Regions from separate parts of the Streptomyces sp. NPDC002623 genome, predicted to be linked through region 2. Evidence: riboswitches for the same ligand, from Rfam matches in the RefSeq annotation. Region 2 holds a riboswitch; the other holds the start of a gene.
The links. Region 2 has a riboswitch for cyclic di-AMP ahead of ACWD4O_RS10425 (M23 family metallopeptidase). Riboswitches for the same ligand answer to the same signal wherever they lie in the genome.
Positions count from the first base shown of each region.

Region 1: another riboswitch for cyclic di-AMP. It lies ahead of ACWD4O_RS00495 (M23 family metallopeptidase); the one in region 2 lies ahead of ACWD4O_RS10425 (M23 family metallopeptidase).

Region 1 covers NZ_JBSFWB010000001.1:124,344-128,693, forward strand. Annotated here, with positions in the region: gene ACWD4O_RS00485 (M16 family metallopeptidase) at 1-200, shown strand, start outside; gene ACWD4O_RS00490 (M16 family metallopeptidase) at 197-1,585, shown strand; cyclic di-AMP (ydaO/yuaA leader) riboswitch at 1,810-1,977, shown strand; gene ACWD4O_RS00495 (M23 family metallopeptidase) at 1,992-2,735, shown strand; gene ACWD4O_RS00500 (GntR family transcriptional regulator) at 2,924-3,619, shown strand; gene ACWD4O_RS00505 (HPr family phosphocarrier protein) at 3,769-4,050, opposite strand; gene ACWD4O_RS00510 (bifunctional acetate--CoA ligase family protein/GNAT family N-acetyltransferase) at 4,229-4,350, shown strand, end outside.
Region 2 covers NZ_JBSFWB010000004.1:488,755-493,104, forward strand. Annotated here, with positions in the region: gene ACWD4O_RS10410 (MarR family winged helix-turn-helix transcriptional regulator) at 1-43, opposite strand, end outside; gene ACWD4O_RS10415 (dihydrofolate reductase family protein) at 129-1,256, shown strand; tRNA gene ACWD4O_RS10420 (tRNA-Met) at 1,316-1,389, shown strand; cyclic di-AMP (ydaO/yuaA leader) riboswitch at 1,696-1,862, shown strand; gene ACWD4O_RS10425 (M23 family metallopeptidase) at 1,872-2,906, shown strand; gene ACWD4O_RS10430 (aldo/keto reductase) at 3,064-4,008, shown strand; gene ACWD4O_RS10435 (PrsW family intramembrane metalloprotease) at 4,016-4,350, opposite strand, start outside.

The DNA of each region.
Region 1 (4,350 bases), on a different contig from region 2:
TGTGCCGGTTCGCCGTCCTGTTCGGCGACCCGCAGCTCGCGCTGACCGCCGTCCAGCGGGTGCTGGACGTGACGCCCGAGGAGGTGCAGGAGGTCGCCAAGGCCCGTCTGCGCCCCGACAACCGCGCGGTGCTCGTCTATGAGCCGACCGCCGCCGAAGCCCCCGCCGACCAGGACGAGAACGAGGAGGCGGCCCGGTGACCGAGCTCGCCACGATGGACTTCCACCCCCAGCCCCGGGCCGGCGAGGCCAAGCCGTGGGCGTTCCCGGCGCCCGAGCGCGCCGCGCTCGCCAACGGTCTGACGGTCCTGCACTGCCACCGCCCCGGCCAGCAGGTCGTCGCCGTCGAGATCCTCCTCGACGCGCCGCTGGACGCCGAACCGGCCGACCTCGACGGCGTCGCCACGATCATGGCGCGCGCGTTCTCCGAGGGCACCGACAAGCACTCCGCCGAGGAGTTCGCCGCCGAGCTGGAGCGCTGCGGCGCCACCCTGGACGCGCACGCCGATCACCCCGGCGTCCGGCTCAGCCTCGAGGTGCCGGCCTCGCGCCTGCCCAAGGGCCTCGGCCTCCTCGCCGACGCCCTGCGGGCACCCGCGTTCGCCGACAGCGAGGTCGAGCGCCTCGTTCGCAACCGGCTGGACGAGATCCCGCACGAGCTGGCCAACCCCTCCCGGCGTGCCGCCAAGGAGCTCTCCAAGGAGCTGTTCCCGGCCACCGCGCGCATGTCCCGCCCGCGCCAGGGCACGGCGGAGACGGTCGAGAAGATCGACTCCGCTGCGGTGCGCGCCTTCTACGAGAAGCACGTGCGCCCCGCCACGGCCACCGCCGTGGTCGTCGGCGACCTCACCGGCGTCGACCTGGACGCGTTGCTGAGCGACACCCTGGGCGCCTGGACGGGCTCCTCGGCCCAGCCGCGGCCGGTGCCGCCGGTGACCGCCGACGACACCGGCCGGGTCGTCATCGTGGACCGCCCCGGCGCCGTCCAGACGCAGTTGCTGCTCGGCCGTATCGGCGCCGACCGGCACGACCGCGTGTGGCCCGCGCAGGTGCTCGGCACGTACTGCCTCGGCGGCACCCTCACCTCCCGCCTGGACCGCGTCCTGCGCGAGGAGAAGGGCTACACCTACGGCGTCCGCGCCTTCGGGCAGGTCCTGCGGTCCGCCCCGGACGGCTCGGGCGCCGCGATGCTCGCCATCAGCGGCTCCGTGGACACCCCGAACACCGGTCCCGCCCTCGAGGACCTCTGGAAGGTGCTGCGCACCCTCGCGGCCGAGGGGCTGACCGACGCCGAGCGTGACGTCGCCGTGCAGAACCTGGTCGGGGTGGCGCCGCTGAAGTTCGAGACCGCGGCGGCCGTCGCGGGCACGCTGGCCGACCAGGTCGAGCAGCACCTGCCCGACGACTTCCAGGCGACGCTGTACCAGCAGCTCGCCGCGACCGGCACGGTGGAGGCCACCGCGGCGGCCGTGAACGCTTTCCCGGTGGACCGGTTGGTGACCGTCCTCGTGGGCGACGCGGCCCAGATCAAGGCGCCGGTCGAGGCCCTCGGCATCGGCGAGGTGAAGGTCGTGTCCGCGGAGTAGTCCGCGGCGCGGTCACGGCGCGGACCCGGCAACGGCACGCGCGTGTAGGGGCCCTGGTCGACGGAAGCGTCACCAGGGCCGCTAAATGTCCGAATTGGGGCGGAGGTTGCCTGTCTGCCCTGTGGGATGCGCTACAAAAACCGGGATTCGTTTGAGGATTGAAACCTGCCCCGCTTAGCTTCGTGCGGGCTGTTCGTCAGGCAGTGCGCCGCAGCCGCGGCACCGGACAGTCATCGCCGAGTCCCCGTACGGCGCGAGCCAGGGGAGCCGGGGACCCACTTGTGAAGTCCCTGGGGTGAATCGGACGCCCGCGCGAGTTGCGAGGGGGCCCGTAGGAGACCTTCCTGCTCCGAACCCGTCAGCTAACCCGGTAGGCGAGAGGGAAGGAAAGGATACCCCTGTCTTCATGGCGATCACCTGCGCCACCGGGAAGCACCGTCGGCCCAGCCGGATGCAGCGGACCACCGTTCGCGCGGCGGGCGTCGCGGCGCTCACCACCACCGGTGTCATGGCCACCGTCGCCTCCACTCCGGCCCTCGCCGCAGAGCCCACGCCCGAGCAGACCGGGCTGATCCCCGTCGTCACGGTCGGCGAGTCCGTCGCCGAGCAGCTCGACGACCAGGTCGCCGTGCAGAAGCAGGCGGCCTTCGAGCAGGCCGCCCGCGAGGCCGCCGCCAAGAAGGCCGTGGAGGAGCGCGAGGCACGCGTGCGTGCCGCCCGCGAGGCCGAGCGCAAGCGCCTCAACGCCTTCGTGCTGCCGATCACCGGCTCCTACGTGTCCACCGGCTACCAGGCCAGCAGCTCCCTGTGGTCCTCCGGCAGCCACACCGGCGTCGACTTCCACGCGGCCAGCGGCACCACCGTGCACGCGGTCGGCCTGGGCACCGTCGTCGAGGCCGGCTGGGGCGGGTCGTACGGCTACCAGGTCGTGATCAAGATGAACGACGGCACGTACACCCAGTACGGTCACCTGTCGTCCATCGAGGTGTCGGTGGGGCAGCAGGTCACCCCGGGCCAGCGGATCGCGCTGTCCGGCGCGACCGGCAACGTCACCGGCGCGCATCTGCACTTCGAGGCCCGCACCACCGCCGAGTACGGCTCGGACATCGACCCGGTCGCCTACCTCCGCGCGCACGGCGTGAACGTCTGACGACGCACGGCGACAGATCGTTCGGCCCCGGCCCTCCCGGCCGGGGCTTTCGTCGTTTTCGAGATCCTGTTGTCCAAAAAATATCCACGGATTCCAGTCCGCCATCGGAAATTCCCGCTGATTGCAATAGAGTCACGGAACACACGTCAATCGTCGACGTTTCACGGGGATTAAGGCGGAGGTCCGTCATGCGTATTCCGGCGCACTCGGTGTGCACGGCCATCCGGGACGACATCGTCGCGGGTGTCTACGAGCGCGGCAGCCGCCTCACGGAGGAACTCCTCGCCCGCCGCTACGGCGTTTCCCGTGTGCCCGTCCGGGAGGCGCTGCGCACGCTGGAGGCGGAGGGCTTCGTGGTCACACGGCGGCACGCGGGCGCGTGCGTCGCCGAGCCGACCGAGCAGGAGGCTGCGGACCTGCTGGAGATGCGCATGCTGCTGGAGCCGCTCGGCGCCTCCCGGGCCGCCCAGCGGCGCACCGAGGCCCATCTGAAGGTGCTGCGCGGTCTCGTCCGGCTGGGCCAGGAGCGGGCCAGGAGGGGCAACAGCGAGGATCTGCGCTCCCTGGGCGGCTGGTTCCACGAGACGCTCGCCCAGGCCTCCGGAAGCCAGGCCCTGACCTCGATGCTCACCCAGCTGCGCCACAAGATCGCCTGGATGTACATCGTGGACGCCCCGGCGGACCCGGTGGAGTCCTGGGGGGAGCACGGCGCGATCGTGGACGCGGTGGCGCGCGGCGACGGGGAGCGCGCGCGTGCGGTCACGGCGCTGCACACCGAGCGCGCGACGGCCGTGCACCGGCTGCGCTTTTCCGGCGGCGTGGAGCGCGTCGACCGTGTGAGGACTTCGCAACCTCCCGTAAACATGACGGGTCTGCGGCATTAACACGGGGGCCGTATACAAAGAGGAGTTAATTCGCGGGGCACTATTTCTGCTGCCCATGAGCGGGAAATTCAAAGGGCTCGCCCGACAATTCGGACGAGCCCTTCGGTGTTGCGGGACGACGACTTTAAGGCAGCGCGCCGTCAGGGTTTTCAGACGGTCTCGGGGAGTTCCTCGAGACCCTCGGCGACCAGCTTCGCGAGCCGGTCGAGGGCAGTGTCCGCGCCCTCGGCCTCGGACGCGAGGACGATCTCCTCGCCGCCCTTGGCGCCCAGGCCGAGAACGGCCAGCATGGAGGCCGCGTTGACGGGGTTGCCGTCGGCCTTGGCGATCGTCACGGGGATACCTGCGGCCGTGGCGGCCCGGACGAAGATGGAAGCGGGGCGGGCGTGAAGGCCCTCGGCCCAGCCGACGTTGACGCGGCGCTCAGCCATGTGATGCTGCCCTTCAGTGTCTCAGGTTGTCTAGACCAGTGTTCCACACGTGAAGCCCGGGAGGGGCGGTCCATGCGTCCCGTCCCGACGTGGTCGTCGGATCGCGGCCTCGATCCGACGTGCGTCCTCCACAGACTGCCTCGCGCCGTTGTCGTACGCGAGCCGTACTCTGGGCCCCATGCAGAGCGCGTCGGACCGGCACGAGTACCCCGCCCACTGGGAGGCCGACGTGGTGCTGCGCGACGGCGGCACCGCACGCATCCGCCCCATCACCGTTGATGACGCCGAGCGCCTGGTCAG
Region 2 (4,350 bases):
GCCAGGCGCGCTGCTCCGCGGGGGACAGCCAGCGAGTCGTCATACGGCCAGTGTAGGTTTGTTTCAAACTTGAACCAAGGCCCGGTCCCGCCGGGACCGCCGTCGGACCCATCCCGGGGAGTGCGTCGATGCCGTACCCGTACGTCCTGCTGTCCGCCGCCGTCTCCCTCGACGGCTACCTGGACGACACCACGCCCGAGCGCCTGCTCCTCTCCGGCCCCGCCGACTTCGACCGCGTCGACGACGTACGGGCCTCCGTGGACGCCATCCTCATCGGGGCCGGCACGATCCGCGCCGACAATCCGCGGCTCCTCGTGAACTCCCCCGAGCGCCGCGCCGCCCGGGTCGCCGCCGGACTGCCCGAGTACCCCCTCAAGGTCACCGTCAGCGGCTCCGGCGACCTCGACCCGGCCGCGAACTTCTGGCACACGGGCGGCGAGAAGGTCGTGTACACGACGGAGAAGGGCGCCGAGCGGGCCCGCGCGCTCGGCCTCGCCGCGGACGTCGTGGCGCTCGGCCCCGAACTGGACTGGCGCCACCTGCTCGAACACCTGAACGATGTGCGGGGCGTGCGGCGGCTCATGGTCGAGGGCGGCGGAACCGTCCACACCCAGCTGCTCCAGCAGGGCCTCGCCGACGAACTCCAGCTCGTCCTCGCCCCGCTCTTCGTGGGCGACCCGGGCGCTCCCCGCCTCTTCGGGCCGGGCGGCTACCAGGGCGGCCGCCTGCGCCTGCTGGAGACCCGGCGCATCGAGGACGTCGTCCTGCACCGCTACGAGCCCACCGCCCCCGGCGCCGGACCGCTGCCCGCCGCCGCCGACCGGCACTGGCTGGCCCTCGCCTGCGAGCTCGCGGAGCGGTGCCCGCCGTCGCGGACCGCGTTCAGCGTCGGCGCGGTGATCGTCGCCGCCGACGGCACGGAACTCGCGCGCGGCCACTCCCGTGAGGCCGGCGACCCGGTCGTGCACGCCGAGGAGGCGGCCCTCGCCAAGCTCGACCCCGCCGATCCCCGGCTGCCCACGGCCACCGTCTACAGCAGCCTCGAACCGTGCGCCCGCCGGTCCTCGCGCCCGGCGCCCTGTGCCCGCCTCATCCTCGACGCGGGGGTGCGCCGGGTGGTCACGGCCTGGCGTGAGCCGGACACCTTCGTGACGGAGGCGGACGGGACCGGACTGCTGACGGCCGAGGGCGTCGACGTCCTCGGCCTCCCGGAGTACGAGGAGCGGGCGAAGGCCCCGAATCGCCACCTCCTGTGACCCCCTGCTCGACCGTGGTGTTTGCGGCCCCGCAGATGGCGTACAGTTGTGTTCAACGGCGCGGGGTGGAGCAGCTCGGTAGCTCGCTGGGCTCATAACCCAGAGGTCGCAGGTTCAAATCCTGTCCCCGCTACTCAAGGCCGAGGGCCGGAATCCAGAACATGGATTCCGGCCCTCGGTGTTTTCCCCGTTCTTCTCTGTGTGCCGTCTGCCGTCACTGCAGGTGAGCGAGTGATCCCCCTCCGCGTAACGGCTGACATCCTGTCAATGCCTGTGTGATCGCTGAGTCTGGCCAACTCGCCCGTTTTTCATCGGTCATGGGTCGAAAGTCCAGGCCAGAAATGTTGTTGATCAAGCGGAAGAGCTTGGAAACCTGACCCCGGGTCTATTAACGTTCGATAACGCAGCGCGGTCGTCCCAGCCGGCACAAGAGTCGGCTCCGTGCGCACTGCCGAATCCCGCAAGGGAACCGGGGAACCACCACCTTGGGGTGAATCTCGCGGAAGCCGTCGTGAACTCGCAGAGTCCACGACCGGTTTACGCGCGTAGGAGACCTTCCCGCTCCGAACCCGTCAGCTAACCCGGTAGGCGACGGAAGGAAAGGAGTACGCCCGCGTGGCGTCCAACCGGCCTGTCCCAGAAGCCCCGTTCGTGCCGAGCCAGCGGTCCGCAGAGACCTTGGCCTATGGCAGCGTCCGCACCGACGAGGGCCCCTGGGAGGAGTGGAACCCCACCGCGGATTCCATTCGCCCGGTACGCGGCAAGCACCGCGTCGCCAAGCAGCGCGGCGGCGGGTTCGCCCGCAGCTCCACCGTCCTCGGCGTCGGCGTCATAGCCGCCGTCAGCGCGGGCGGCATGGCCAGCGCCAACACCGGCAAGGCCCCGGTCTCCATCTCCATGCCGGACCTGCCCAACGTGGGCTCCCTCATCTCCGACGACGAGCCCGCCGCGGACGCCGCGCCCGCCCTCGCCGGCTTCGGCTCCGAGGCCGCCGAGGAGACCGGCGAGAGCGCCACCGACGCCGGCGAGGCCCTGCGCAGCCGGATCATGGCGCAGGCCGAGTCGCAGCAGACCCAGCTCGAGACCAAGGCCCAGGCAGCCGCCGTGGCCGCCGCGGCCAAGGCCCAGGCCGACGCCGTCGCCAAGGCCGAGAAGGAGGCGGAGGCCAAGGCCGCCGCCGCGAAGAAGAAGGCCGCCGACGAGGCCGCCGCGAAGGCCGAGACCGCGCGCCTGGCCGAGCTGGCCACGCAGTACACGCTGCCGACCTCCTCGTACACCATCACCTCGACCTTCGGCCAGGCCGGTTCCCTCTGGTCCTCCGGCTACCACACGGGTCTCGACTTCGCCGCGCCGACCGGCACGCTCATCAAGGCCGTCCACAGCGGCACCATCACCGAGGCGGGCTGGGCCGGTTCCTACGGCTACCGCACCATCCTCACGCTGGACGACGGCACCGAGGTCTGGTTCGCCCACCAGTCGTCGATCAGCGTCAGTGTCGGCCAGAAGGTCGGCACCGGCGATGTGATCGGCCGCGTGGGCGCCACCGGCAACGTCACCGGGGCCCACCTCCACCTCGAGGTCCACCCCGGCGGCAGCTCCGACGGCATCGACCCGGGGGCCTGGCTGCGCAGCAAGGGCCTCAACCCCTGAGGTCTCCCTCCGGGAACCCTGATCGATTTCTGTTTGCTTCTTCTGCTCGACGCCCTGCAGCCCTGACGGCCACCCCCGACGTCAGGGCGGCAGGGCGTTCACGTGTTCTTCGCGTTGAGCGTGGAATCGGCACGCGGTCGGCGCCCGTTGACGAAGCATGACTTCTCTTCGCAAACTCGGCTCCTCCGACCTCGAGGTCTTCCCGCTCGCCCTCGGCGGCAACGTCTTCGGCTGGACCGTCGACGAACCCGCCGCCTTCGCCGTGCTCGACGCCTACGCCGCCGCGGGCGGCAACTTCCTCGACACCGCCGACTCCTACTCGGCGTGGATCGAGGGCAACAGCGGGGGCGAGTCCGAGACGATCATCGGCCGCTGGGTCAAGGCCCGCGGCAACCGCGATGACATCGTGATCGCCACCAAGGTCAGCCAGCACCCCGAGTTCCCGGGCCTGTCCGCCGCCAACATCAAGGCCGCCGCCGACGCCTCCCTGCGCCGGCTGGGCACCGACCACATCGACCTCTACTTCACGCACTTCGACAAGACCGAGGTGCCCGTCGAGGAGATCGTCGGCGCGCTGGACGAGCTGGTGAAGGCGGGGAAGGTGCGGCACATCGCCGCCTCCAACATCTCGCCCGAGCGCCTCCAGGAGTCCGTGGAGTTCTCCGACCGCGAGGGCCTGGCCCGGTACGTCGCCCTCCAGCCCCACTACAACCTGGTCTCGCGCGACACCTACGAGGGCGGTCTCCAGGACCTCGCCGCCCGCTTCGGCCTCGCCGCCGTCCCGTACTTCGCGCTGGCGTCCGGCTTCCTCACCGGCAAGTACCGGCCCGGTACGACGGTGGACAGCGCCCGCGCCCCCCGCGCCGCCCAGCACCTCGACACGGAGCGGGGCCGACGGGTCCTCGTCGCCCTGGACGAGATCGCACAGGCCCACGACGCCCAGGTCGCCACGGTCGCCCTGGCGTGGCTCGCCGCACAGCCGACCGTGGCCGCGCCGATCGCGTCCGCGCGGACGGTCGAGCAGCTGCCGGCGCTGCTGGGGGTGGCGGAGCTGGAACTGACGGACACGGAGATCACGAGCCTGACCCGGGCCTCGGCCTGACCTCCTGCTATCGGTAGGGGTTGGGGGCGGGGTACGGCCCTCCGGGATACCCGTAGGCCTGCCCTGCCGGGTACCCGGAGCTGTGCCCCTGGGGGTACCCGTACGCCTGGGGGTGCCCGTACGCCTGGGGGTGCCCGTACGACGACCCGTACGACCCGTACGACGACCCGTACGACGACCCGTGCGACCCGTAGGCCCCGTACATCGGCCAGGGCGGCGCAGCCATCGGTACGGGTACCGGAGGGGCCGTCATCCGGGCCGCGTGGTCCAGCGCGGGCCGGGCGACGTCCTTGCGGCGCCACAGCTCGTTCAGCAGCTCCCGTTCCCGGACGACGAAGTCGG